One region of the Ruegeria sp. BHSA162 genome, then DNA from elsewhere that is predicted to be linked to it. Evidence: riboswitches for the same ligand, from Rfam matches in the RefSeq annotation. Region 1 holds a riboswitch; each other region holds the start of a gene.
What was found. Region 1 has a riboswitch for cobalamin ahead of AC2FM5_RS08650 (CbtB domain-containing protein). Riboswitches for the same ligand answer to the same signal wherever they lie in the genome.

Region 1 (7,192 bases):
CCGGGCGCGCGGCTGCTTTCACCCCGACAGATCTCGGACGACCGGCTTGCCACCTGCGCGGTCGCCATCGGAGGACAGACATGACCGTTCATTTCATAGGCGCCGGACCGGGCGCCGCCGACCTTCTGACCCTGCGCGGACGCGACATCATCGCCGCTTGCCCGGTGTGCCTGTATGCCGGGTCGCTGGTGCCCGAGGAGATCCTGGCCCACTGCCCCGAAGGCGCCCGGATCGTGAATACCGCGCCGATGGATCTGGATCAGATCATGGCCGAAATTCAAGCCGCCCATGACGCCGGTCAGGACGTGGCCCGGCTGCATTCGGGCGACCTGTCGGTCTGGTCGGCGATGGGCGAACAGATCCGGTGCCTGAAACAGATGGGCATTCCAGTCAGCGTGACCCCCGGCGTTCCGTCCTTTGCCGCCGCGGCAGCCGCTTTGGGCACCGAACTGACCCTGCCCGGGCTGGCGCAATCGGTGGTGCTGACGCGGACGCCGGGGCGCGCCTCGTCCATGCCCGAGGGCGAAACGCTGGAAAACTTCGCCCGCACCGGCGCCACACTGGCCATCCACCTGTCGATCGGCAATCTGGACAAGGTGGTGGCCGACCTGACCCCCGCCTATAGCGCCGATTGCCCGGTGGCCGTGGTGTACCGCGCCAGCTGGCCGGACGAGCGGATCATCCGCGCCACGCTGGGCACGTTGAAGGACTCGCTGGACGAAAGCATCTCGCGCACCGCGCTGATCCTGGTCGGGCCGGCACTGGCCGGTGAAGGCTTCGACGAAAGCTGTCTGTATTCAAAGACCTATGACCGTCGCTATCGTCCGCAAAGCGCCGACAGCCCGTGGTCGAGCTGGAGTCACGGCGATGACTAACCCGCCCGGACTGCTCATTTCGGCCCCATCCTCGGGGACGGGCAAGACGACCGTGATGCTGGGCCTTCTGCGCGCGCTGGCCGAGGACGGGCTGACGGTGCAGCCTTTCAAGAGCGGTCCCGACTACATCGACCCGGCCTTTCACCGGGCGGCGGCGGGGCGGGCCTCGTTCAACCTTGACAGCTGGGCGATGGGCGCGCCGTTGCTGGGCGCGATTGCGGCGCAGGCCAAAGGTGCCGACATCGTGGTGGCCGAAGGGTCGATGGGCCTGTTCGACGGAGTCACCAAGCCGGGAGAACTGGGCCACGGGTCAAGCGCCGAGACCGCGCTGCGCATGGGCTGGCCGGTGGTTCTGGTGCTGGATGTGGGTGGTCAGGCGCAATCGGCCGCCGCAACGGCGCTGGGGTTCCGGATGTATAACCCCGACCTGCCCTTTGCCGGCGTGATTCTGAACCGCTGCGCCAGCCCGCGCCACGAACGCCTGACCCGTCTGGGGATGGAGCGCGCGGGCTTGCCGGTTCTGGGCGTCCTGCCCCGACGCGGCGACCTGACCCTGCCCGAGCGGCATCTGGGCCTGATCCAGGCGGTCGAGCACCCCGATCTGGAAAGCGCGATTGCCGGCTACGCGGCCTTTCTGCGCGCGCATGTGGATCTGGAGGCGATCAAGAGGGCGGTCTCCTCGGGCCCCGCGGGGCCGTCGTCGGCCGCGCTGCCGCGCCCTCCGGCGCAACGGATCGCACTGGCCCGGGACGCGGCGTTTTCCTTTACCTATCCGCATCTTCTGGAAGGCTGGCGGGCGGCCGGGGCCGAGATTCTGCCGTTCTCTCCGCTGGCGGACGAGGCGCCGGCCCCGGATGCCGATCTGGTCTGGTTGCCCGGCGGGTACCCCGAACTGCACGCCGGAACCCTGGCTGCGGCAGACCGGTTCCTGACCGGCCTGCGCAATCATGCCGAAACGCGGCCCGTGCATGGCGAATGCGGCGGCTACATGGCCCTGGGCGAAGGGCTGATCGACAAGGATGGCACCCGCCACCGGATGGCCGGGCTGCTGGGTCTGGTCACCTCGTACGAGAAGCGCAAGTTCAACCTGGGCTATCGCCGGGCCGAGTTGCTGGCCGACATGCCCGGGTTCTCGGCCGGGACCGCGCTGCGGGGGCACGAGTTCCACTATTCCTCGATCGTCGAGCAGCCCGACGTGCCCTTGGCACGGGTTTTTGACGCCGAAGGCGCCGAAGGTCCGCAGACCGGATCGCGCCGCGGACATGTCACCGGTACGTTCTTCCATCTGATCGCAGAGGCCAGCGCATGAGCGGTTTCGTTTCCTTCATCGGGTCCGGTCCCGGCGACCCGGAATTGTTGACCCTCAAGGCCGTGGACCGGCTGCAAAAGGCCGATGCGGTACTGTTCGACGATCTCAGCAGCGGGCCGATCCTGAGCCATGCGCGCAAGGAGGCCGACCTTGTGGGCGTGGGCAAGCGCGCCGGGCGGCCCTCGCCCAAGCAGGACCATGTCAGCCGCCTGCTGGTCGAGTACGCCCAGACCGGCCAGCGGATCGTGCGGCTGAAATCGGGCGATGGCGGCCTGTTCGGACGGCTAGAGGAGGAACTGGTGGCCCTGCGCGCTGCCGGGGTCGCCTACGAGATCATTCCGGGCATCCCCTCAGCCATTGCCGCGGCTGCCGCGGCAGGCATCCCCCTGACCCGGCGGCTGACCGCGCGGCGCGTGCAGTTCGTCACCGGCCACGATGTCAGCGGGAAGCTTCCCGAGGACTTGAACCTGCCCGCGCTGGCCGACCCGGGTGCGACGACGGTGGTGTTCATGGGCAAGCGCACCTTTCCACTGCTAGCCGGCGCGCTGCACGCGCATGGGCTGCCGCTGGATACCCCCGCGCTGATGGCCGAGTCGGTCTCGACGCCTGAGCAGTCGCTGCACCGGTCCACCGTCGGTGCCTTGGCCGAGCGCCTGGGTTCCGAGATCGGCACCGCGCCAGCGCTGATCCTTTATGGTCCGCTGGCGGAGTTCGACGATGATTGATCTGGTCTTGATCGGGATCGGCACCGGCAACCCGGACCACGTGACCATGCAGGGCGCTCAGGCGATCCGCGCGGCCGATCTGATCCTGATCCCGCGCAAGGGCGCCAACAAGGCCGATCTGGCCGGTGTGCGCGAGGAAATCATCCGCAAGGTCACCGACACACCACCCCAAATCGCCTACTTCGACATCCCCGCGCGCCGGTCGCAGGATGGCTACCTGCGCGGCGTGGATGAATGGCACGACGCAATCGCCCTGCGCTGGCAGGAGGCGATGGACGAACACCCCGAGGCGCGCACCGTCGCCCTGCTGATCTGGGGCGACCCGTCGCTCTATGACAGCTCGCTGCGAATCGCGGCGCGACTGGACCCGCAGCCGAACACCAGGCTGATCCCCGGCATCACGGCGCTGCAGGCGCTGACGGCGGCCCATGCCATGCCAATCAACGAGATCGGCGCGCCTTATCTGGTCACCACCGGCCGGCGCATCCGCGACGAGGGCTGGCCCAGCGACGCCGATACGGTTGCGGTGATGCTGGATGGCGAATGTTCGTTCCAGATGCTGGACATGGCCGATTTTGACATCTGGTGGGGGGCTTACGTGGGTATGCCCGAGCAGATCCTGATCAAAGGTCCGCTGGCCGATGTGGCCGATGAGATCCTGCGCACCCGCACCGAGGCCCGCGCCTGGCACGGGTGGATCATGGATATCTATGTTCTGAAAAAGCGCGGGAATTGACGCGAAAGGTCGCAAATGGCGATTGCGCCACAGCGGCATTCACGTCTAAATGGACGGGTCTGGTCCTGCCGGAGACATCCGGATGCTAAGAGGGAATTTGGTGCGGCCTGCGCGCAGGTCAAATCCGAAGCCGCCCCCGCGACTGTAAGCGGTGAGCCCTGTTCAACCAGCCACTCCCGATCCGTTCGGGGGGAAGGCGAACAGAGGCGCTGACCCGCAAGCCAGGAGACCTGCCAGGCGAACAATGAAACACCGGCCGTCGGGTGCGGCGGCACAGGAGGACAGAAAATGACGACACAAACGCAAACCGCATCAACGGCACGCGCTGGCATTCTTTCGGCAGTGTTCGCGGCAGCCCTAGGCCTGGGGATCATCACCTTGGCTGGTCACGTTCAGGCATCGGCGCTGCATGACGCCGCGCATGACGTGCGCCACGCAACCGGCTTCCCCTGCCACTAAACCAATGTTCAGTCGCATTCTGACCAGCGCGTTGTTCGCTGGTGCTGCAGCCGGGTTGATCGTCGCCCTGCTGCAGTTGGTATTCGTGCAGCCCGTGTTGCTGCATGCTGAACTCTATGAATCCGGAGAGCTGGTGCATTTCGGAGCCGAAGCCGTCTCGGCCCATCCCGAACTGCCGGGCATGTTCTCGGACCTGACCCGCGACGGGCTGAGCGTGGTGTTCACCATGCTGACCTATACCGGCTATGCGCTGGTTCTGGTCGCCCTGATGTCGCTGGCCGATGCGCAAGGCCACCCTGTTGACGGGCGCACGGGCGTGCTGTGGGGCCTGGCCGGTTTCATCGCCTTTCACCTGGCGCCGGGCTTCACCCTGGCCCCCGAGGTTCCGGGTGTTGCCGCAGCCGACGTGTTCGCGCGGCAGATCTGGTGGTGGGCAACCGTCGCGGCTGCTGGTGTGGCCATGTGGCTGATCGCCTTTGGTGGCAACATCGTCAGCTATCTGGTTGCGGCCGTGCTGTTGATGGCCCCGCACCTGATCGGCGCGCCGGAACCCGACGTGTTCACCGGGCCGGTTCCGACCGAGATCGGGGCCCTGTTCGCAGCACGCGCCTTTGGCGTCGGCCTTGTGGCCTGGGTGCTGCTGGGTTCGTTTGCCGGGTATTTCTGGCAAAGCGAGGGCAAGCGCGTCGAAGCCGCGGCCTGAGCCCCGAAATCCCACGACCCGCCGGCGCCCAACCGGCGGGTCATTTGCTTTTCAAGGAAACATGATGACACGCTCGCTTGCTCTTTTTGCGATCGGTCTGGTCTTTGGTGGGGGTGCCGGGTTCGTGCTGGCCGCGGCCAACGGCGTCACCTTCGATGGCCACGACCATTCCGACCCCGCCCAACATGGCGGCCATCACGCCGAGGCCATGGCCCATGACCACAGCGCCGCCATCAACCTTCCCGCCGGACCTGACGCGCCGGGGCTGGAGATCGCCGTCTCCCCCGACCCGATGGCGGGTTGGAACCTGCATGTGATGCCAAAAAACTTCCGCTTCTCGCCGGAGAACGCCTCGCTGGACAACAAGCCCGGCGAAGGCCATGCGCATGTCTATGTAAACGGCGTCAAGCTGGCCCGGCTTTATGGCAACTGGATGCACATTTCGGACCTGCCCAAGGGCGACACTACCATCGAGGTCTCGCTGAACGCCAACAGCCACAGCCCGCTGGCAGTGGATGGGGTGCCGGTCAGCGCCTCGGTCACGGTTCAGGTGGACTGAAACGCGGGGATCCGCGCCCGCAGACACAAGCGAAGCCGCCCGCACGGCCGGGCGTCTTCGATCCAGCCATTCGGGCTGTTCAGAATGGTCCGGCAGGTCGCCGCAATGTCATCGGCATCGGCAACCGGATTGATCCCCGAAAACACGTAGGACGCCAGGCTTTCCCCCTGCATCGCCACCACGGTCGGCTCATTGCAACCGCTGAAACAGGCGTGCTCGGCGATCTCGACCTGCCCGTCCACGCCCGCAGCGCGCAGGGCGTCCGATACGGCCTGACGCTCGGCCGGCAAGTCGCGCTCGCCCGCGCAGCTGCTGCAGATCAAAACACGCATGCCACTCGCCTGCCTTTTCCGTTTCACACTGTCGCTTGTGCGGGTTTCGCACCCCCGGCGCAAGCCCGCCGCCCACGATATTGTGACTGTACGCACCCGGGAATTCGGGAAGACTTGGGCCAACCACGACCTGGAGAGCCCGTGATGAAACGTCTTATGTTTTTCCTCGGCCTGCTGGCGCTGCCCGCGCTTGCTGCCGATATCGAACCGCGGCCGGGTTGGGCCGTCCACCCGACGACCAAGACCCATGACGCGCTGGTGGCCGACACGATCGCAGCGGTCAAGGCAAACGGTCTGATCGTGGTAACGCAGGCCGGGCCCACCAAGGCCGCCGCCGCGCGCGGCATCACCATTCCGGGCAACCGGGTGATCGGCGTCTTCAACAACGACTATGCGGTGCGGGTTCTGGAACAATCGGTGCCCGCGATGATCGAGGCGCCGATCCGCCTGTACGTCACGGAAAACGAGGACGGGACCGCGACGCTGTCCTACAAAACGCCCACTTTGGTCTTTGCCCCCTACAACGGTGGCTCCGACGCCTTGCCCGCGATTGCCGCAGAGTTGGACGCCAAATTCGCCGCCATCGCCCAGATGGCTGTCAAATAGTCACACTGACGTGATGCGGCTTGCACCGGCCCGGAACCTCCGCAATCTGCTGCGCAACGGAACTTACGGAGCTTGTTCGATGCAGGACCTGTCCCCCCGCGCTGCGGACCTTCTGGCGCAACGGCTGTACGAGGCCGGGTGCCGCCACGCATTCGGCATGCCCGGGGGCGAGGTGTTGACCCTGGTCGATGCGCTGGAACAGGCCGGGATCACCTTTCACCTGACCAAGCACGAAAACTCGGCCGGTTTCATGGCCGAGGCGGTGCACCACCGCGACGGCGCGCCGGCGGTTCTGGTGGCGACTCTGGGTCCTGGGGCCATGAACGGCATCAATGTCGTGGCCAACGCGCTGCAGGACCGGGTGCCGATGATCGTGCTGACCGGCTGCGTCGATGCCGACGAGGCGCTGACCTACACCCATCAGGTCATGGATCATGCGCAGGTCTATCGCTCGATCACCAAGGGTACGTTCACCCTGACGGCCAAGGGCGCCGACATCATCGCCGACAAGGCCGTGTCGCTGGCCACGCAGCCACGCCCCGGGCCGGTGCATATCGACGTGCCGATCTCGGTCGCCGATACACGGGTGTCGGTCGCCAAGCGCCGACGGCTGACCCGGGCCGCCCGCGTCGCGCCCGAGGGCACATGCCTGGAGAAGGCCCGCCGCTGGGTGGCCGAGGCCGAGCGTCCGCTGGCGATCATCGGGCTGGACGTTCTGTATGACGACTCGCGCAGCGTGGTGCGGGCGTTTCTGGAACATTTCGGCATCCCGTTCGTCACCACCTACAAGGCCAAGGGCGTGGTGCCCGAGGATCACCCGCTGTGCCTGGGGGGCGCGGGGCTGTCGCCCTTGGCCGACACGCAGCTTGTGCCGCTGGTCGAACAGGC
Region 2 (7,192 bases), on a different contig from region 1:
CCGCCATTTCCGCAGCCATCATGGCGTTGGGGGCGGCCGAGACTTCCTCTAGTGCCTTCAGCAGCATCTGCCACATCCGGGTCAGCGCCCGCATCGGCAGCGCCTCGGCCATCTGCTGGCCGCGGGTGCGTTCATCGGGCGAGACGGTGGGATCTTCGGCTGCGTCGGGGGTGATCTTCACCACCGAGACCCAATGCGTGATTTCGGCCAGATCGCGCAACACCGCCAGCGGGTCGGCGCCCTCGGCATATTGCGCGCCCAGTTCGGTCAGGGCCCCGGCCGCATCGCCGCGCAGGATCATGTCCATCAGGTCCAGCACGCGGCCCCGGTCGGCCAGTCCCAGCATCGCGCGCACCTGGTCGGCGGTGGTTTCGCCGGCACCATGGCTGATTGCCTGATCCAGCAGCGAGGTCGCATCCCGGGCCGAGCCTTCGGCGGCGCGGGTGATCAGTGCCAGCGCGTCATCCGAGATTTCCGCGCCCTCGGCGGTGGCGATCTTGCGCAGCAGGCCGATCATCACTTCGGGCTCGATCCGGCGCAGGTCGAACCGTTGGCAGCGCGACAGCACGGTGACCGGAACCTTGCGGATCTCGGTCGTGGCGAAGATGAATTTCACATGCTCGGGCGGTTCCTCCAGCGTTTTCAACAGCGCGTTGAAGGCGCTGGTCGACAGCATGTGGACTTCGTCGATGATGTAGATCTTGTACCGCGCGCTGGCGGCGCGATAGCGCACGCTGTCGATGATCTCTCGGATGTCGTTCACGCCGGTGCGGCTGGCGGCGTCCATTTCCAGCACGTCCACATGGCGACCTTCCATGATGGCCACGCAATGCTCGCACTGGCCGCAGGGTTCGGTCGTTGGGCCGCCATTGCCGTCGGGTCCGATGCAGTTCATGCCCTTGGCGATGATCCGGGCCGTGGTCGTCTTGCCGGTGCCGCGGATGCCGGTCATGATGAAGGCCTGCGCGATCCGGTCCGCCTCGAACGCGTTTTTCAGCGTGCGCACCATGGCATCCTGACCGACCAGGTCGGCAAAGGTTTCCGGGCGGTATTTTCGGGCGAGAACCTGATAGGCGGGGCTGGACTGTGTGGTCATGTCTGCTCTGACGGATTCGTACTGACGATGCAGGGTAGAGTTCCAGGTGCCCCGCGTCCACAGCACCGGTGCAGGTTTTTCGCTTTGGCGAGCGCGCGGTGTGAGGCATACTGCGCGGATCAATTTCAATCAGCCAGTTTCGGGGGGAACGTCTGATGACAAATCTTGTGGTTCATGCATTGCAGGTGGGCGGCGGTACGCTGGCCCTTACCTCGGTTCCCGGCGGTGGCGGCGACTATGAGGGAGATCTGGACCTGATTTCAGCCTGGGCGCCGGGGCTGGTGATTTCGATGACAACCCTTGCCGAACTGGTTTCTGTGGGTGCGGGCGAATTGGGCTGTGACATTCATCGGCGCGCCTGTCGGTGGGCGCATCTTCCGGTCGCCGACTTCTCGGCGCCGTCGACCGAGATATCCGGCCGATGGCCCGAAGTCAGCGCCGCCGCCCGCCATGCGCTGTCGGGCGGCGGGCGGGTACTGGTCCACTGCCGGGGCGGTTGTGGGCGGTCTGGCATGGTTGTTCTGCGCTTGATGATCGAGAGCGGCGAGCAGCCGGAACAGGCCCTGAAACGCCTGCGGGCCGTACGCCCCTGCGCGGTTGAGACTGATGCTCAGATGGACTGGGCCGTCGCCCCAGCGCGCGAGGCACTGGCGACCTGACATTCAGGCGGTTGCGCGGAACTCGCGCTCGGCCCTGACCACGGGCATGATCGCCGTGGCCTGCAGCATCGCACAGGGTCGATCACTGATGACCTGCGCAGGCAGGGCGTCGCTCTGGTCGTCAAACAGCATGTCGGCGTAGGTATCAAGGCAGTCGGACGGGGTGTCGGCGGCCGCTCCGCAATACACGCGGATCCGTTCGGGACGTGCATCGAACCGCGCCGTGCAGCCATGTTCGCAATGGGCCAGTTCGCTACTGCCTTCCACTTGGAAGTCGGGGGATGTAGCCGCCTGCGCCGTCGCCATTGCCTGCGCGATGGCCCGTGCCATGCGCGCCAATGCCGGGCAGGTCTTTCCGGTGCGCTGGCAGATGGTTGCCGCGAATTCATGGGTATCGGTCTTCCAAATCATGTTGCGCCCTCCGCGCGCTGGGCGAGGTGGATTTGGACAGACGCCGGTTTCAAGGCCAGACCCTGCCCGGACACCCCGTCCGAGTTTCGGTTTCACGTTTGATGGCAGGTCTCCTGACTTGCGGGTCTTTGCTTTGCCGACCTTCCCAACCTTGCGGTCAGTGGTATTTAGGCATCGCTCTCCGCCTACAGTTGCGGGGGCAGTCGCGGCCTTGGTCCGCTCCGGAGTTCCGGGTTGGACCGCACCGTGTTCCCTTTTCATCCCGGACCGAAACGGCACGGGAACCATCCCCTCATCGCTAGCGGTGTATCCGGGATCGAGTCAAGACGGTTTCAGCCCGGTTGCCGGAGTGAGTCCCAAGGGAACAGATCAGGCAGTCTGCGCAGCACATTCGAATCCCTGCGGGCACGGGCCAATTGCCAGCCGCCTTGCATCACGATGAACAGGGTGTCCGCAGCATTTTCAGGGTCGGAAACTCCGAACCGCGCGGCGTGGTTTCGAACTTCGATGATCCAGCTTTCATACAGACGGTCTGCATGTTCCCGAAACGCGCGGTTGTCGGGGCTTTCGAACAGGGTGGCGGCGATCGGGCAGGTCTCCCATTGGGCCGAGGTGTCGAACAGCTTCGCGATCTTGTGGCACAGGGTGGTGACCCCGTCGCGAAAATCCGCGGCGTCGTCGAATGCCGCAGCGATCATGCTCAACATCCCGTCCGAGGCCCAACTGGCCGCCGCCAGGGCCAGATCCGGCTTGCCCTTTGGAAAATGGTGATAAAGCGAACCCTTGGGGGCTTGCGCTTCGGCCAGCAATTCCGCCAGACCGACACCGTTATAGCCCGAGCGCTGGAACAGTCGGGCGGCAGTCACGATCAGGCGATCTTTGGTGTTTGGTGGACGTTGGGTCATGCAGGCCAAATATTGACAGGCCTAGACCAATTGGTCCAGACACAAAGTATTAGACCGATCGGTCCAGAGTGTTTGGAGGCAAAGATGTTGGATTCGCAGCACGCGGTTGACGTGGAAGACTTTAAGTTTCCGTCGGGCCAGACCCAGCTGGCGGCGCGGCTTTACACTCCGGCGGTCGAGCCGCAAACCGTTGTTGTGCTGAACGGCGCAACAGGAGTGCCACGTGACTACTATCAGCACTTTGCTCGCTGGCTGGCCGCCGAGCGCGGTATGGCTTGCCTGACATATGATTACCGGGATTTCGAGCATTCGCTGACCGGGCGGCTGAAAGACTCGAAGGCCACGATGGCGGACTGGGCGCTGATCGACATGCCCGCAGCGCGTGCCGAGATGCACCGTCGATACCCGCAGGCAAAACTGTGGGTGATCGGGCATTCGGTCGGTGGAATGCTGGGTCCGCTGCAACCGGAAATCGAACAGATCGACCGGATGATCTGTGTGTGCGCAGGTTTGGTGACGGTGGCCGATCACCCGTGGCCCTACAAGGGCTTGGCGACTCTGTTCTGGTATGGCCACGTGCCACCTCTGGTGCGTCTTCTGGGGTACCTGCCTGGGAAACTTCTGGGATTCGGAGCCGATTTGCCGGCGGGCGTCTATTGGCAATGGCGCAAGTGGTGTACATCGCCCACCAGCTATCTGCCCGAATTGGGAGACACGCTTCCCCAAGCGGATTGGAGCCGGGCGAACGCCACGGCGGATATCATTGCGTTCGAGGATGACCAGACAGTGCCACCGCCCGCCGTCTGGCGGCTGGCTGAACTCTATGGTCCGACCGCCCGTCGGCACTTGTTGGAGCCCAAGGATTTCGGACTGTCCGAAATCGGTCATATCGGCGCCTTCGCCCGGCGCAGCAGTGCCGTTTGGCCGCGATTGATCGCCTGACCCGCCCGCAAGCGCGGTTTTCAGGAACAACGACGAAATGCAGAGGTTGGATTGACCGGGCCGAATACGCGGCGCGGCGTCAAGTGAGAGGTTGGACATCGACCCAAGCGGGGCTCGTTGTGGCTGCTTCCTTCCGGACCTGACCAGGTTGGCGAGGCGCTTGCCCGCGCCAACCTCTCGACCGCCGATATAGGCATCACGCACCCGCTTGGCAACCCGTCACAAAGACAGGCGTACCCTAAGAAACCCGCGCGCGTCCTGCCCGTCGGTGGTGGCTGCAAAGTGGTCGAGCTCGTGCAGGTAGTTTGCAGCGCGTGGCCCGGTCTTCAGAATCACGGACCGGCCCGCCTGCGGAACAAAGGAAAAGCTTTGGGCGGTGTTTTCCACCGGATCCGGACCCAATCGTCCCGCCAGGTAGTCGCGCAAGATTCCCTGGAGGCTCAGCGGCGGCACCGGGATCAGGCGGGCCGGGTCTGGGACGGGAAAGTTGCCGCCGCCATTGGCTCGGTAGCTGTTTGATGCAACGACGAATTGTTCATCCGGATCGACGGGGCGGCCCTGAAAGGCAAGATCGCGCAGGCGGGAATGGGACGTGTCGATCAACTGGCCGCCTAAATCATATCGCGCGGGCTGGGTCAGATCGAACCTGTAGGTCACCCCATGCAGCACGTCGAAATTGTGCCCGGTGCCCTCGGGGTCGATCAGAACCTGCTCGTCGCTGTTGCCAAGTTGGGAAAACTGGGCAGCCGACATCTCCAGCCACTCGGCGATCTGGCGGCCATCCAGCAGCATGGCGGCCAGTTGGTTTGGAAACACATGCAAGTCCGAGACATGCCTTACGGTGACATCGCCAGCCGGGACTTCGGTGTAATGCCGTGGTCCGGCCCGGCCTCCGAATTTCGAAGGTGCGGCTGCGGACAGAACAGGGAGGGTTTCAAAGGTCGTTCCGGCCAGAACCGGTCGCAGGGCTGCCGCCTGTGCTGCGGCGACCAAGTTCAGCCCCTGATCCACCCCGCAAAAGGTGAAATAGCTGTGCAGGGTACGATTGATCCGGCCCACCGGCTGGGCAGCGGCTTTGCGGGTCGCCTTATGGGCGGCGGCAAAAAGTTCGACCATCTCAGGGTCTTCAGGAACGACCCGAGCGCCGGTTTCAGCCCCGCCCGGGCAGATCGCGCGCAGATGCGCGCTGTGACCAGCAATTCTCACTTCTCCCGTGGCGTTCACGGCAAGCGTCAGGTCGATCACCCCCAAATGCGACCCCGCTGATCCGGGCATGACCAAGGGTCTGGCCAGCTGCGGGTTACCATCGCTTGGGTCGGGCAGTGTCAGGTGCGTGTGTCCGGCCACGATTGCATCAATACCGTCCAGAGCAGAAAGCTGTGCGACCACATTTTCCGACATCGGCGCGGCGTCGGGCTCGCCTAGGCCGGAATGTGCAAGAGCCACAATCAGGTCGCAGCCCTGACGACGCAAATTCTCGGCCATCCGGCGCGCCGTGGAGACGGCATCCTCGGCTACGACCTGGCTTTGCAATTGTAGTGCTTCCCACTTCACCGTCTGCGGCGGCAGGATCGAGAAAACGCCAATTCGGACAGCAATGCTTTGGCCGTTGATGTGGACATGACGGGTCAGGATGGCCTGTTTCTGCCAGGGCGCGACCCCGGTCAGACACTGCAGGTTGCTGCACAAAACCGGGCAAGGTGCCCGAGAAACGATTCGGCCCAGAGTTGGCAGACCAAAGCCGAAGTCGTGGTTCCCCAGCGCAATTGTGTCGTAGCCCAAGCGCCCAAAGGCGGACATCAAGGGGTGGGTAGCGTCGGTCTGTTCGGCCGCCCAGTCACCCAGAAGTGTCCCCTGAAGGGAATCGCCGTTGTCGAACAGCAGGACAGTTGCATTTGCGTCTTCCGCCTCTTGACGTGCAGAGCGGATCAAACTGGCGGTTCGGGTGAAGCCCACACTTCGTTCCGGCCGGTCCGCATAGTAGTCGAAACTGCTCAGATTCATGTGCAGATCGGTCGTTGCAAGAATCCGGATGTGCGCGGTTTTCAAGTGGGGATGTGCCTGAAGCAGGGAGGATTTCAGAGCCAATTTTCTTCTTTTAAGTGCTGTTGTGCATACGTTTTCACTGAAAGGTAGAATACAGGCAATCGTCCGGGCTTCCATGCGTCCTTTGCGACAACGATGCTTTTTGCGAGTGTGGATTCCCATTGCGCCAGTGCCCAAGTCGTGGCAGCCCTTGTGCAAATTCCAAAGGGACAGGCATGAAACGGGCGGAAAGCGTGACATTTGGCGGCTCTGGACTGGACCGGGCGGCGCAGATCCGTACCGATGCCAGAGCTTTGGAGGAAGCACGGTCCGATCCCACGGCGCGGTGCATCCTGATGTGGCGGGGCAAACCGCTGGTCATGGGCGAAGCGCTGGACCAGTTGGCCTTGGTTCCGATGGGCCACGATCTGGTTGCGAACGGACCCGGCGGGGCGATTGACCAACCGATCTTGCTGGGGCGCAGTGATGCGGGTGCGCCGCTGTTTGCAATGGACATTTCGAATTGGTCTGCCGACGGGTTGGACCTGTCGGGCGTTGGAGCATTCGTGGACCGAACCGAACAGCAGCATCCGGGGCTGCCCGTCGGCCACGTGTTCGCCGAGCTTCGTCGGATCATGACCCGGCTGTCGGCCCGGGACGCCGAATTGGCAGCCACCGCCAAAGCCGTGATCGGCTGGCACGAGACGCACAGGTTTTGCGCGCGCTGCGGCAACCCGACCAACATTTCGCAGGCGGGGTGGCAACGACTGTGCCCGGCCTGTGGCGGCCAGCACTTTCCACGGACCGATCCGGTGGTGATCATGTTGGTCACGCAGGGCGATTCCGTCCTGATGGGCAGATCTCCGGGGTGGCCCGACGGCATGTATTCCCTGTTGGCCGGTTTCGTCGAGCCGGGCGAGACCCTTGAAGCCGCCGTGCGGCGTGAGGTCATGGAGGAGGCCGGCGTTCCGGTCGGACACGTCAGCTATCTGGCAAGTCAACCCTGGCCATTTCCGTCGTCGCTGATGTTCGGGTGTGCAGCGCAGGCGCTGTCCCGCGAGATCACGATCGACCCGGTCGAGATCGAGGACGCGATGTGGGTCACCAAGTCCGAGATGATGCAGGCTTTTGCAGGCGAGCACCCCAAGCTTCTG
Region 3 (7,192 bases), on a different contig from region 1:
TCGCCAGAGTCCTCGGCTCCAGCAGGCAGCGCCCGTTTCCCAGGTCGATCAGGTCGCCAGCATAGGCCACTTCGCGACTGGCATCCGGCACGAAGTTCTCACGCTGGACCTTCAGCATTGAATCGATGATCGGGAATTTGGTGACATCAGAGGGCCTGATCTGAGTGTCTACCATCGTGTGGCGTCGGGCTGCGAAATCCGTCATGTGACCGCTCGTATATTTCCCATGGTTGCTCGGCTTTTGCCACATCCGATCCCGCCCGGCAACGGCCAGCCCGGCAAAAATTGCAGGCCGCGACAAAAGTTGCCACTGCGCTGACCGACCATCCAACGCCGTGGTCGGCGGAATTTTCAGCAACCCTCTGGACGTTGTTCGGGAAAGCTGCTAGAACCGCGTCTGCACCACGTCAAGTAATTGAAATTGCTTGAAAAGGCGAGTTGGCGGAGTGGTGACGCAGCGGATTGCAAATCCGTGTACACCGGTTCGATTCCGGTACTCGCCTCCAACTTTCCAGCCTCGCATTGCATCGCTGTTCTCTGGTCCTGTGATAGTCGCCTGGACCAGTTTGTTGATACGAAACGCCAAAATACGCGCGGAGATGGTTAGCGCAGCCGAGCTAACCAGTAATTTCCGGGCAAGGATTTAGTCCGCGCTGGGTCACCAGCGACGCGGTCGGTACATGCGAGCCCCCCCGGAAAGGGCGTGCCTTGCGCTGACCGTCGGATCAGACCGCGCTTCGGCCTTGAGGAATCACCTCATACCCCGGCTCTTCCGGTTCATCGTCCTGCATCTCGGCCGGAAAACCGGGCGCGGTAATGCTCAGCCCGGTTGCATCCTCGAGCCGTCGAATGACGTTGGGCGACAGCTCGCGCGCGCCATAGCGGGCGATGGCGTCGTCGAAGATCTTGATCATCAACGGGTTCATCTCCAACGGCACGCCGGCGCGGTCGGCGACCTCCTGGAACAGGCCGATATCCTTTTTCACCAGGTCCATGGTGAAGGAAATATCGCGCGAGCCGTTTAGGATCACCTGGCTTTCGGTCTCATGTACGAAGGAGGTACCGGACGAAATCTTGATCGCCTCGTAGGTGGTGTTCAGGTCCATCCCGGCGGCCTTGGCGGTCACCAGCGCCTCGGCGCAGGTGATCAGGTTGGCAGTGGCCAGATAGTTGGTCAGCACCTTCAGAACCGAGGCCGTGCCCAGATCGCCGGTATGCAGAATGCGCCGGCCCATCGTCGTCAGGAACGGCAGAATGCGCTCGAACGTGGCCCGGTCGCAGCCCGCGAAGATCGAGATATTGCCCGTCGCCGCCCGGTGGCACCCGCCCGAAACCGGGCAGTCCACCGCCGCCCCGCCGCGTTCGATCACCATGGCCCCTAGGCGTTTGACCTCGGCCTCGTCGGTGGTGGACATCTCCATCCAGATCTTGCCGCGGGTGACCTCGGGCAGCATCTGCTGCATCACCGCGTCCGAGGCAGCGGGCGACGGCAGGCAGGTGATGACCGCATCGCAATCGCGCATCATCTGGGCCGGGCTTTCACCGGCTTTTGCTCCCTTGGCGGCGAACTCCGCCACAAGATCGGGGTTCAGGTCGTGTACCGTCAGGTCGATACCGTTGCGCAGCAGCGACCCCGACAGCTTGCCCCCCACATTGCCCAAACCGATGAAACCGACCTTCATGTTCTGCCCTCCCGCAGGCGCAATTTCGTTGACACGAGTATTTCCGTTGCCCATCGACAAAAGAAACGAATAATAAGTCAATCTAAATGCAAAATATTTTGGTGCTGAATGGACCGCCTGCCCAATCCGGCCTGGCTGCGCAGCTTCGAAGCCGCCGCCCGCCATCTGAACTTCACCACCGCCGCGCAGGAACTGGGCCTGACCCAGACGGCAGTGTCGCTGCATATCCGCTCGCTCGAGGCGGACCTCGGGCAGCCGCTTTTTGCCCGCAACGCCCGACACCTGTCGCTGACCGAGCTGGGCCAGTCCTATGCGCTGACCGTGCGCCGGGCGCTGTCGGATATTGCGCTGTCCACCAACAGCTTGTTCGGCCCCGCCTCGCGGCAGGCGCTGACCATCCGGGCGGCGATATCGACGATGACCTACTGGATCGCGGCCGAGCTGCCCGCGTTCAGCGCCCAGCACCCCGAGATCCCGGTGCGGCTGGTGTCACATATCTGGAACGACTCGGCCGCGCCTGCGGATGTGGACGTGGAAATCCGGCTGGGCTATGGCGACTGGCCCGGAGTTGCGGCCGAACAGCTGTGCTCGGAACGGCTGGTGCCCGTCTGCCGGGCGCAGGACCCGGCGCCAGACCTGCAAAACGGCCCGTTGATTCACATTCTGGGGTATGAGGACAACTGGGCGCGGTACTTCGAGGCCACGGGCACCGACCTGCCCGACCGCCCCGCGCGTAATTCGGCGGATACGACCGTCACGGCGCTGCAACTGGTGATGGCCGGCGCTGGCTATGCCACCGTTCTGGAGCGGTTCGCGCGCAACGCCATCGCCCAGGGCGCGCCGATCCGGGTTGCGGGGCCGGCGATTCCCTTTGCCCAGTCGCATTATCTGATCCGCAGCGTCAGCGCGGCGCCTCCGTCCATCCCTGCCCAGTTGTTCCTGGCCTGGCTGCGCGACCGGCTGGCCGGCGATGCCGCGGATTGATCCCGGCAAGTCGCTTTTTCGATCCGACGCGAGGCACTTGGCCCCGCGCGCTTGACAACCCCCCTGCCCGTGCCGCATGTCGCTTGCGTTGGTGTCTGTGCAAGCAGATGAAAAGGGAATGCGTCAGCGGTTTTCCGTCAAACGCAGCCGCCCCCGCGACCGTGACCGGAGAGGGTGCCCAAATGCCACTGGCTGCTGGCCGGGAAGGCGGGACATCCGACAGAGCGCCGCTCTGACATCCGCAAGCCGGGAGACCTGCCAACGCCCGAAGACAAACCGGACGGGGTGTTCCGGTGTCGGGCCCATGTCCGCAACGTGGCCCGCGCATACCCCGTCCCCCGACAACCGAGTGAGGGGGGATGAGAGACGTGACCGAGACCACACCAGTTGAACTGCTGGTCTGCACCACCTGCCGACGCGGGCTGCCCATCGAGGATGACGCCCAACGCCCCGGCACGCTGCTGCACAAGGCGCTGGCCGCTGCCGACCTGCCCGAGGGCATCACCCTGAAGCCGGTCGAATGCCTGTCGAACTGCGATCAGGGCTGTTCGATCGTTCTGCGCGGCGGGCCGTCGCGCTGGACCTTCGTCTATGAAAACCTGAACGAATCCGACCATGTCGAGATCATCGTCGAAGGCGCCACCAAATATCTGGCCGCCGATGATGGCCTTGTGAAATGGCGCGACCGCCCTGAACATTTCCGCAAGAACTGCGCCGCCCGCATTCCCCCGATTGGAGCATGAGCATGAGCACCCTCGAAAAACTTCCCGTCACCGTCATCACCGGCTTTCTCGGCTCGGGCAAGACCACGCTGATCCGCCATCTGATGCAAAACCCGCAGGGCAAGCGGCTGGCCGTGGTGGTCAACGAATTCGGCGACGTGGGCGTCGATGGCGAAATCCTGAAAAGCTGCGCGATCCCCGACTGCCCGGCGGAAAACATCATGGAACTGGCCAATGGCTGCATCTGCTGCACCGTGGCCGATGACTTCATCCCCACGATCGAGGCGCTGATGGCGCTCGACCCGCGCCCCGATCACATCCTGATCGAAACCAGCGGTCTGGCCCTGCCGAAACCGCTGCTCAAGGCGTTCGACTGGCCCGACATCCGTTCCAAGATCACCGTGGACGGCGTGATCGCTCTGGCCGATGCCGAGGCCGTGGCCGCAGGCCGCTTCGCCCCGAATGTCGCGGCGGTGGATGCCCAGCGCATGGCCGATGACTCGATCGACCACGAAACGCCCCTGTCCGAGGTGTTCGAGGATCAGATCTCGTGCGCCGACATCATCCTGCTGACCAAGCCTGACCTGGCCGGCCCCGAAGGCGTGGCCAAGGCGCGCGAGATCATCGCCGCCGAGGCGCCCCGCCCCCTGCCCGTGGTCGAAGTGGCCGAGGGTGCGGTGGACGTGCGCGTGGTGCTGGGGCTGGAGGCCGCAGCCGAAGACGACATGGACGCCCGCCCCTCGCATCACGATGGCCATGACGAACACGAACATGACGATTTCGAAAGCATTGTGGTCGAGCTGCCAGAACAGACCGACCCGGCGCAGCTGGTCGCCAATATCGAGCGTCTGGCGAACGAGCTGAACATCCTGCGGGTCAAGGGCTATGCCGCCGTTCAGGGCAAGCCGATGCGCCTGCTGGTCCAGGCGGTCGGCGCGCGGGTGCGGCACCAGTATGACCGCCCTTGGAAACCGGAGGAAGAGCGCCGCTCGCGCCTTGTGGTCATTGCCGAGCATGACGACATCGACGCAGATGCGATCCGCGGCATCCTTTCGGGCGTCACCGAGGCCGCCGAGTAAGCACCGATGCACGTCGTCTTCCGCGAAAGCCACGGGCTCGAAGAAACCGAGACCCCGACCGATCTGGGCCAGAGCTCGGCGGATCTGGTGGTGCTGTCCTTTTCGGACAGCGACCTGGGTGCTTTCGCGGTCGGCTGGCATCGCGGCGGCGGGCCCGAGGCGCGGATGCCCTCGTTGCGGCTGGCCAACCTGACGGCGCTGAAGCACCCGTTGTCGGTCGACACCTATGTTGAGCAGACGCTGGAGGGCGCCAAGGGCATCCTGATCCGGCTGATCGGCGGCGTGCCCTATTGGTCCTACGGGTTGCAGCAGGTGCTGGCGCTGGCGCAGGCCAAGGGCATCGCGCTGGCGGTGCTGCCCGCCGACGGGCGCGAGGATACGCGGCTGGACGACTATTCCACCCTGCCGGTCTCGACCCTGCGGCGGCTGGCGCATCTGTGCGACACCGGCGGCGAGGTGGCCGCGCAGGCGGCGCTGGCGCAGATGGCGCTGGCGGCGGGGCTCTATGCCGGGCCGGTGATGGGGGCCAAGACTCTGCCCGACTGCGGCGCGTGGTGCCCGGATCGCGGCGTGATTGCGCCCGAGGACGCATTCGCGGGCGAAGGCCGGCGCATCATCGTGACGTTCTACCGCGCCTACCTGACCGCGGCCGATACCGCGCCGGTCGCGGCCCTGATCCGAGAAATCCGCGCGCGGGGTCATCAGGCGGTAGGGCTGTTCGCGCCCTCGCTCAAGGCGCCTGCGGCGGCGGAATGGCTGGCCGAGATTATCCCCGAGATGACGCCCTCGGCGATCATCAATGCCACCTCGTTTTCGGGCAAGGGCGCGTCGGGCACATCGCCCTTGGACGTGGCGGGCGTGCCGGTATTTCAGGTCGCGCTGGCCACTTCGCGCCGCAATGCCTGGGCCGAGGCCGAACGCGGCATGTCGCCCGCCGATCTGGCCATGCATGTGGTCCTGCCCGAGGTAGACGGGCGTATCACAGCCGGTGTCGCCTCGTTCAAGGAGCCGGGCAAGCGCGACCCGCAACTGGAATATTCCCGTTTCGCCCACCGGCCCGAGCCCGACCGGATCACCGCCATCGTCGACCGGGCGATGGCCTGGGTGGACCTGGCCGAGAAGCCAAAGGCGCAACAGATCCCCGCGCTGGTCTTGTCCACCTATCCGGGCAAAGACTGGCAGATGGCCCATGCGGTGGGGCTGGACGCGCTGGCCTCGGCCGAGGCGATCCTGTCCGACCTGCAGGGCGCCGGCTATGACACCGCCCCCGCCGAACCGATTGCCGATACCCTGCTGGACGCCCGGATTTCCTGGCCGGTCTCGGCCTACCGCGCGGCGCTGGCGCAACTGCCCGAGGCGTTGCGCGCCGATCTGGAAACCGTCTGGGGCGCACCCGAGGACGACCCGGCCTGCGCCGATGGGGCCTTCCACTTCACCGCGCTTCGGCGCGGCAAGGCGCTGGTGGCGTTACAGCCCGAACGCGGCACTCCGGAACTGCGCGACGACGAATACCACGACCTGTCGCGCACGCCCCGGCACGGCTACGTAGCCTTCTACCTGTGGCTGCGGCACGGGTTGGGCGCCGATGCGCTGATCCATATCGGCGCCCACGGAACGCTGGAATGGCTGCCGGGCAAATCGGTGGCGCTCTCGGCGGAATGCTGGCCCGAGGCGCTGATCGGCGATCTGCCGGTGATCTATCCGTTCATCGTGAACGACCCGGGCGAGGCCGCGCAGGCCAAGCGCCGGATCGGGGCGGTGACGCTGGGCCACATTCCTCCGCCGATGAAGCAAAGCAGCACGCCCGACCGCATGGTGCGGCTGGAATCGCTGCTGGACGAGTTCTCGAACGCCGACGGGCTGGACCCCAAACGGCGCGACCGGTTGCAGGCCGATATCCGTGATGAGGCGCAGGCCATCGGGCTCGAGGCCGATCTGGGGCTGGATCAAGCCACCAGCACCGCCGAGGCGATCACCCGCATCGACCGTTTCGTCTGCGACATCAAGGAAAGCCAGTTCGGCGACGGGCTGCATGTCTTCGGCCGCGCGCCGCAGGTTGCGGGCAATTTCGACGCCGCTGCCTCGGCCCAGGCCGAACGCCAGGCCCTGCTGGATGCTCTGGCCGGCAAACGGATCGAGGCCGGGCCGTCCGGCTCGCCCTATCGTGGGCGCACCGACGTGCTGCCCACAGGGCGCAACCTGTTCACCACCGATCCGCGCTCCGTTCCCACTCGCGCGGCCTATGCGCAGGGCGTGAAACTGGCCGAAGAACTGGTGCGCCGCCACCTGCAGGAGGAGGGCGACTACCCCAAGGGCCTGATCGTCGATCTGTGGGGCTCGGCCACGATGCGGACGGCGGGCGAGGAATTCGCCATGGCGTTGCACCTGATGGGCGTCAAACCGGTCTGGGACCCGGGGTCGGAGCGGGTGAGCGGGATCGAAGTTCTGCCGATCACTGACTTGGAGCGCCCGCGGCTGGACGTGACCCTGCGCGTCTCGGGCCTGTTCCGCGACGTGTTCCCGACACTGTCGGCCCTGTTCGGACAGGCGGTCCGGGCGCTGTCGGAGCGCGATGAGGCACCCGACTGGAACCCCTATGCGGGCCACGCTCCCGCCGCCCGCGTCTATGGTCCAGCGCCGGGCAGCTATGGGCTGAACATGACCCACCTGTCCGAGACCTATACCGACGAGGCCCGCGCGCAGGCCGGTCAGGCCTGGCTGGACG
Region 4 (7,192 bases), on a different contig from region 1:
AACTGGGATGTCCTCCGGGGCCATTGCAGTTCTGGCGACTACATCCGCCCAGAGCAGGAACAAAGCCCCAAGAATTGCTGACAGAGGGACGACGCGTCGATAGTCTCCGCCAACAAGGAACCGCACGATATGCGGAACCATCAGACCGACGAAGCCGATCATGCCCGAGAAGGCCACCATGACTCCGGTGATCAGCGCGCCAGCTGCAAAGACACCAAGCCGAAACCGCGCCACCGCAATACCCAACGAGCTTGCAGTCTCATCCCCGATGGTCATCGCGTTCAGCCTGGCGGCCTGAAGCCACAACCAGGTGCCGCATGGCAGCAGGATCGCCAGCGGGTAGATCAGGTATGACCATTGAGCCAACCCCAACCCGCCCAACATCCAGAACACGACCGTATGGGCCGCCTTGGGATCGCCGAGGAAAATCAGAATGTTGGCGCCAGCCATGATGACGAAAGACACCGCCACACCGGTCAGGACCAGGCGGTCCGCGCTTGTGGCGCCGGCCCAGCGGGCAACGCTCAGGACCGTCAGCGTGGCCGCCAGGGCACCCAGAAACGCCATGACCGGCACGGTCAGAAGCCCCAGAAACAAGCCGGTATGCAACAAGGCAAGAATGGCTCCAAACGCGCCGCCGGCCGAAATGCCCAGCAGGTGCGGATCGGCCAGCGGGTTTCTTGTGACCGCCTGGAGGGTGGCCCCGACTATCGCCAGTCCGGCCCCGACCATGACGGCAAGCAAGGCGCGCGGAAAACGGATTTCCCAGATAATCGCGGCGCGGCCCTTTGACCATGTCGGCTCGTCCGAGGATAGGCCGGCTTCGTGCAGCAACACTCCCCAGACGGTCTTGGTGGGCAGGTGACGGTATCCACCGACAGCAAAGGCGCGCTCATGAGGCGCAATCCGCATTTTCCGAAGACGCAGCCATCGCGGCTGGAATGCGGGCCAGCGTCGCGTGGCGAAGCCCGGCCGGGCGGTCGACCGAGCTGCACCATCCATCGCGCAACTGCTGGTACAGCCGGGCGAATTCCACCAATGCCCCGGTCTCTTCAGACGTCAGGCCGCCAAACAGGTAAGATGCCTTGCCCGGCGCGTGATAGGCGACGGTACAGGGTCGGGTGCACCCGGCCATGCAGGCCGCACCGGAAACGTCAAAACCTGCCAAACCGTCGTCTTCGGCCAGCGCGGCGCGCAATCGTCCGATCAGGTCAGGCCCGGGGCGTACGGCTGCGCTCTTGGGTCGGCAAGATAGGCAAACCGTGATGTGATGTGTTGATTGTCGGTTCATTTCGCCCTCCGCGAAATCGCGGGGCGGAAAGGGAACCAGTCATGTCAGCGGCGCAAGCCGAAAATGCCATCTTGGCCTCCTTCCGGGACACCCCGCCCGGGTTGAGTTGCGTTTGATGATGGCAGGTCTCCTGACTCGCGGTGTATGGCTTGCCCCGCCTTCCCAGACCTATCGGCCCAGTGGCATCCGGGGGTCGCACACCGCCTACAGTTGCGGGGGCAGTCACGGAATTGGCGTCAGAACGGCGCCGCACCGTATTCCCTTTTACCCGACCGCCGAAACGATCGGGAACCATCAGCGCAAATCTCATCCATGAGTCGGGTTGCACTGTCAACGACGTTCTGGGCGGGTGCGTAATGGAGGTATCCAGGCGACCCTTCGGCACCACCTGAGCGACAGACCGGGCCGCGAATCACGTCGTTTTGACCAACTGGATTAAGATAGCTCGGAAGGTCCCGAAACACGGCGGCGCAAGCGGGCCGACTGCCAAGCCTCCGTGAGCGGCCTCGCCTTTTCTCTTTGAATGCAGAAGCCTATCGTTGGCAAGCGTACAAAATTTACGCGCGGAGAAATCATTGATTTATCCTGTGATTGATTCAAACATACGAATTCGACACAACTTTAGCTTTACCTCCGTTGTTGTCGCTGTCGCCCGTTTCGTCGGGCCCTTCCGACTGCTGGAGTGAGTGCTGGCGGTCGGAAGGCATTTCACGAAATTCAGCGTTGGGAGGACGCGGTGCCCGGACTTAACTTACGAACCCTTCCTCGAAACTTCGCACCGGTTTTTGCCCATGACGTCATTGCGTCAGCACGCTTTGTTCACGGTCCCGGGGATCGGCAGAATATCTGTCTGCCAGCTATGTCATTGGCGGCAAAACCGGGGACCGCATAGACGTGAGCACGCAAAAAGGACCACCTATTCCACAAGCATCAGCGAACCCAAGAGGAGAAGAAAATGATTAACAAAGTTATGATGATTTCAGGCGCGACGTGTTTCGTACTGCTAGCGGCGTGTGACGACACCAGCACGTCAAGCGCACCTGCCGAACTGACCCCCGCCCAACAGGCGTGTCTGCGAGACGTGGCCAAAACAACAAACAATTCGCAAGTGGTCGTGCTCTCATCCGCGTTCAGCGAGGCTGGAACACAAGTTACCGTTGGGGTTGGAGAGGATCGGGCTCCGTGGAATTGTATTGCCTACAGTGATGGCGCGACAGCTGGTATCGAGTTCCTCGGCGACGAAGGCGCGTTGTGACCGGTTTGATGCGTAGCCGAAATCGGCTGCGCAGCACTGGCTTGATACGCTGAGGTCCGGCTTGGTCTGCAGAATAACCATCATCGCGTTCGCGACCCTTTACCTGTTGGCGTTGTTTGCGTTTGTGACGGGCACTTTTGGCTGGTTTGGACAGGAACGAGACCCATTGTCCGGCGTATTCCTTTTGCCGCTGGGTCTGCCTTGGGTCCTTGCGGTGGACCTTTTCTCAGAGTCGGCCAAACCGTGGCTCGCGGCGATTGCACCGGTGCTCAACCTGTTGGCACTGGTTTTGATATGCAGATGGGCACGTGGTTTGCGCCAGGAATGAAGGCGGAACTCTTTCCCGCAAAATGGGAGGAAAACATGGGAAAAGTGATCTTGGGGCTTGTGATCGGGCTCATCCTCGGCGTGGTTGGAGCGATGACCTTGGGCGGCGGGGCCGCGATGGGTGTCGGCGTTGCGACGGGCTTGTCCGCCGGTGTGTGCACCACATTGAAGGGAGCTCAGGCCGAGAACCTGATCACCGCCGAGCAAGCAGATCAGATCCTCAATCGCGTGAACTCCGAGATGGCATCATTGCAAGGAATTGAAACGACGGACGAGAACGTCGGCAGCGCACAGGCATGCGATGAATTTCTGGCAAAGTTGCGGGAAGCGAAGTGAGGTTTCTGCTCACCGGAAACATAACATTTACGATAGACCGACAGAGGACCTGCTTATGAAACGCAGTTTTTGGAATCTTTTCACACCCGCACTTGCGATCAGCGGAACGGCCGCCCTGGCCATGTCAGACGCCGACGACGCGTGTATCGACCATCTGCGACAGGTCGGTGGACCGGACGGTCAATCCGGTACGATCGAAAGCTCACAGTTCTCGGAAGCCGGCACGCTCGTCATCCTGCGTGACGCCGGCGGAACACTTTGGCGCTGCATTGCGTACAAGGACGGAAGCATTGGCGAGATGTCGGTTGTCGAGGCGATGGATGATGGTGGCGGAGCCATGGACGGCGCTTCCGGGTCTACAGGTAGCCAGCGCGTCACATTCGATGCCGGATCCACCGGCGCCGAGCTCGTCGGCCAACTCGCGCCAGGGGAATCGCAGCAATACGTTCTTGGCGCGAAGAACGAACAGTTCCTTTACGTCCGCGTTGCTCCCCGAAATGGATCCTTGGACTACGTCATTCGCAACCCCGATGGTTCTGAATTGCTGGGATTGATGTCTGCGGACAAGGAGTATCGCGGACAGCTGTGGCAATCCGGCGATCATGTTGTCGAGGTCATCAACCGCGGCAGCTCTGCCGTCGACTACAACGTCATTTTTGGAATTGAGTAGGTGATCGACCTGAAACCCTGAACCGCATTTCCAAAACAACCGGGGAAAAGCAGATGAAGTCCAAGACCCTAGTGGCGATCGGCGCGGTCAGTGTCTCTGTGCTTGCAGGATGCGGCGAAAGTGGCGGATCAGTGGAAGCAAGTGCACCGATTGTGGGCAGTTCCAGCGATCTGTCGTCATTTGAAGGCGCAAGAGCGGGTCAGGCTGAAATGGGCATTCAAAGTCTCGGGTTTGAACTCATCCGAAGCGAAGGGCTGACCTCGTACTGGTTCAACAAGGAGACCGGTGCTTGTGCTCGGATCACGACATCTGAGGGAAGATACTCGGACGTAGCGATGCTGCCGTCAGGTGACTGCTGACACACATTCATCTATCCCAAATCTGCAAAAAAGGAGCTTCAACTTGCATTTCGATCTGGCACATGCGGCAGTTATCGTTGTCGCCTTGATCATCACCAACCTGGCGTTGAAATCGGCCGGCGTGATCAACGAAGAAAACAAACACCAATGGAACTGGAAAGCTTTTCTGGCCTACTTCGTGGTCATATTTATCATCAATCTGGTGTGGCCGATCTAAGGCTTCAGGGCGGCAAGCCAACCGCCGATCTGACCTGGTTACCGTGAACGCGCCTCTCGGCGGGACTGCCGGCAGGAAAAGCGTGAGCATCGCTGGCTGAAAACAGAAAGGAATACGCATGCGGTTTTTGACGTCCCTCATATTCATCGGTGTTCTGGCAACCGCGGCGAATTCTGACGTCACCAGTCGAAACGGTGGCCCAAGCAACAGCCAGATGCTTTCTAAGGGCAGCGACGGAGGCGTCGATGGCATCGCTTTCTTTCGCCCAGTCCTAAGCGGGGTTTTGTATCGCTCTGGCTTCAGGGGCGGCGACAAGGGTCGGACGGGCTTGAGCAACGCTCAGCGCGAAACACTGTGCGATGAAGGGTTTTCAGCCGGGTTTTACGCGGATTTCGGCAAGAACACTGAATACGGCCGAACCAGTTGTGGAAACGGATCCTTTGACTATCAGAACGCCAGATCGTCCCGCCCCGGCAGTGTCATGGCCGCCATACACCAGGTGATTGAGGACCCTGGAAAGGGTCCTGTCCTGGTGCACTGCATGTGGGGCGTTCATTCCTCAGGCGCCTTGTCGGCAATGGCGCTTGTTCAGTTTTGCGGCTGGACGGAAGACAGGGCCAAGAAATATTGGAATGATGCCCGAAACGGGGCCCCATGTTCGGGCGGGTGTGACCAGTGGATTGACTCGAAATTCTCAAACTTCAGTGTCGACCCCAGTTTGAAGATCTCCGCCGAACAACAGGCCGCGATTTGCCCCAAATGACATCCGGAGGACTATCCAAATGAGATTCAATCTTCTGGGGTCTCTGGCTCTCATTGCACCCACAGCCTTGTGGGCGAGCGACGATGTTCGCGGAGAAGCCACGACATTTGATAGTCCCAATGGTGTTACGGAACGCTGCATTCGGATCGAAAAAGTCCCAACGGGCGAGTACAAGAACAGCGATCTTGAGGAAGAAACGGCCTATTGCGAGATCGATTTCTATGCGCCCGAAATCGCCATTTGCCCAAAAACTTGGAGCACCAGCCCGGGAATGGCCGTCTACGATATTTCGGAAGGACCCTACGTGGGGAACCGCTCTGAGTTCGAGAGAAACGCTTGCAAGGAGGGCAAGTCGGCAAAAGAACTGGCCAATGGCAGAGTGGCCAAATTCAAATCCACCATGAACCAGAAGGGTACAAGCGGAACATTTTCCACCTCGTCACTGCTCTACTATCATTTCTCAAGGTATTTCGACGCGACGGTGAAAGTTCCGGTGGCGGTCTGGCGCAGCATGGACGCTAAGGCGCATCTTACCGAGGTTGCAGAGCCCGGCCTTGCGATTTCCGGCGGATCTCATGGCGGGCGCATGAACCATGAAGGCTGGCGGGTTTTCGTGGCTGCGGATGCCGACCCGAACTCGTACCAACCGACGGATGATCTGTTCACCGCGGATCGAACGCAGATATACGGTGTCCTGCTTGATAGCCCCGGTCATCGCTACGGCTCGGAAATCAACGGCACCCGCAAGTCCGGTTGGGGCAAAGGCCAAAATCGCGATTTTCAGGAAACACCCGCTTTCCTGGCCTTGCGGTCGTCAAAACGCTTGCCCGAGGCCATTGCAGAGGGTGTCAGGGAAGGCCGAAAGGATCGGCAGATCAACAAGGACCTTGGGCCCGATGTCAGCGACCGGCAGATGGCATTCTGGATGCAGGAGCTTACCGAGATTGTTCTGCTCGACTTCATCTTCAGCCAGCAGGACCGTGTGGGAAATATTGATTTCACGCCCTACTGGTATTGGGTCGAAGACGGAAAACTGAAGAACCAGAAAACGAAGCACCATCAGCCGAATGATGGAGACGTTCCCGCCGATGCAATATTGATCCGTCGCAGCAATCTGAACGACAACGATGCCGGTGGGCGGGTCGAATATGCCAACTTCGCGAAATCCACTCAGATGCTGGAGAAAATGCGGCATTTCTCTCCAAACACATACCGGCGGCTGGTTGCGTTGAACAGTGACCTTCAAACGCAAGGCCCGGTTTACGGCTGGTTGTCACAAAGCTTTGGGTTGTCGGACCGTCAGATTGCGCAGGTCGTCAAAAACACTGCGCTGGCAACATCCATCCTCAAGAGCAATTGTGCCAAAGGCGATCTGGTGTTTGACTTGGACCCTGTCACATTCTTTTTGAACAAAAATACCGAGGCGGAGGGCCTGGACTGCAATGATCCGTAAGCGTTCGATCACTGTCGCGGCGGTCGTTTGGACGGTCGTGCTCGCCTGCAAAGCGGCCGCTTTGGACGTGATCGTCATATCGGATCTGAACGGCAGCTATGGCTCGGTCAAATACGATGCCCGCATCGAAAAGGCGATCAGGCGGATAATCGAGATTGATCCCGATCTGGTGATTTCGACGGGCGATATGGTCGCCGGACAGCGCATCCCCAACCTTTCAGACAAACAGGTCAGAGAGATGTGGAAGGCGTTTCACATGGCGGTATCCGACCCGCTGGAGGCTGCCGGAATTCCATTTGCGGTCACGCCGGGAAACCATGATGCGTCGGCCTATCGCGGGTTCGAGCGCGAGAGAAAAATATACGCCGAGGAATGGGGCCCGAGAAAACCAAACGTCAACTTCCTGATGTCGGATGACTATCCGTTCTTCTACGCGTTTGAAATGCAGGGGATAACCTTTGCGTCTTTGGATGCCACGACCCTTGGGCCACTATCCGGCGATCAGCCGGACCAACTTGTGC

Region 2: it holds a riboswitch for cobalamin, as region 1 does, so the genes downstream of both, AC2FM5_RS04975 (hypothetical protein) here and AC2FM5_RS08650 (CbtB domain-containing protein) in region 1, are expected to answer to the same signal.
Region 3: it holds a riboswitch for cobalamin, as region 1 does, so the genes downstream of both, AC2FM5_RS09815 (DUF1636 family protein) here and AC2FM5_RS08650 (CbtB domain-containing protein) in region 1, are expected to answer to the same signal.
Region 4: it holds a riboswitch for cobalamin, as region 1 does, so the genes downstream of both, AC2FM5_RS13500 (DUF1636 family protein) here and AC2FM5_RS08650 (CbtB domain-containing protein) in region 1, are expected to answer to the same signal.

The regions. Positions count from the first base shown of each region.
Region 1 covers NZ_JBXWSK010000021.1:36,698-43,889, reverse strand. The annotation lists gene AC2FM5_RS08675 (cobalamin biosynthesis protein) at 1-84, shown strand, start outside; gene cobM (precorrin-4 C(11)-methyltransferase) at 81-875, shown strand; gene AC2FM5_RS08665 (cobyrinic acid a,c-diamide synthase CobB) at 868-2,184, shown strand; gene cobA (uroporphyrinogen-III C-methyltransferase) at 2,181-2,909, shown strand; gene cobF (precorrin-6A synthase (deacetylating)) at 2,902-3,645, shown strand; cobalamin riboswitch at 3,689-3,897, shown strand; gene AC2FM5_RS08650 (CbtB domain-containing protein) at 3,934-4,104, shown strand; gene AC2FM5_RS08645 (CbtA family protein) at 4,109-4,807, shown strand; gene AC2FM5_RS08640 (hypothetical protein) at 4,872-5,366, shown strand; gene AC2FM5_RS08635 (DUF1636 family protein) at 5,354-5,698, opposite strand; gene AC2FM5_RS08630 (DUF302 domain-containing protein) at 5,843-6,304, shown strand; gene AC2FM5_RS08625 (thiamine pyrophosphate-binding protein) at 6,384-7,192, shown strand, end outside.
Region 2 covers NZ_JBXWSK010000009.1:21,845-29,036, forward strand. The annotation lists gene AC2FM5_RS04965 (DNA polymerase III subunit gamma/tau) at 1-1,096, opposite strand, end outside; gene AC2FM5_RS04970 (protein-tyrosine phosphatase family protein) at 1,252-1,755, shown strand; gene AC2FM5_RS04975 (hypothetical protein) at 1,759-2,166, opposite strand; cobalamin riboswitch at 2,253-2,470, opposite strand; gene AC2FM5_RS04980 (TetR/AcrR family transcriptional regulator) at 2,499-3,071, opposite strand; gene AC2FM5_RS04985 (alpha/beta hydrolase family protein) at 3,156-4,013, shown strand; RNA gene ffs (signal recognition particle sRNA small type) at 4,095-4,193, opposite strand; gene AC2FM5_RS04995 (5'-nucleotidase C-terminal domain-containing protein) at 4,233-6,101, opposite strand; gene nudC (NAD(+) diphosphatase) at 6,275-7,192, shown strand, end outside.
Region 3 covers NZ_JBXWSK010000026.1:33,225-40,416, forward strand. The annotation lists gene AC2FM5_RS09795 (protein-L-isoaspartate O-methyltransferase family protein) at 1-205, opposite strand, end outside; tRNA gene AC2FM5_RS09800 (tRNA-Cys) at 433-506, shown strand; gene AC2FM5_RS09805 (NAD(P)-dependent oxidoreductase) at 726-1,682, opposite strand; gene AC2FM5_RS09810 (LysR family transcriptional regulator) at 1,791-2,666, shown strand; cobalamin riboswitch at 2,739-2,943, shown strand; gene AC2FM5_RS09815 (DUF1636 family protein) at 3,026-3,409, shown strand; gene cobW (cobalamin biosynthesis protein CobW) at 3,412-4,467, shown strand; gene cobN (cobaltochelatase subunit CobN) at 4,474-7,192, shown strand, end outside.
Region 4 covers NZ_JBXWSK010000049.1:2,667-9,858, reverse strand. The annotation lists gene AC2FM5_RS13505 (FecCD family ABC transporter permease) at 1-912, opposite strand, end outside; gene AC2FM5_RS13500 (DUF1636 family protein) at 893-1,291, opposite strand; cobalamin riboswitch at 1,395-1,602, opposite strand; gene AC2FM5_RS13495 (hypothetical protein) at 2,247-2,546, shown strand; gene AC2FM5_RS13490 (hypothetical protein) at 2,871-3,209, shown strand; gene AC2FM5_RS13485 (hypothetical protein) at 3,265-3,879, shown strand; gene AC2FM5_RS13480 (hypothetical protein) at 3,933-4,238, shown strand; gene AC2FM5_RS13475 (hypothetical protein) at 4,282-4,455, shown strand; gene AC2FM5_RS13470 (hypothetical protein) at 5,238-6,671, shown strand; gene AC2FM5_RS13465 (metallophosphoesterase family protein) at 6,739-7,192, shown strand, end outside.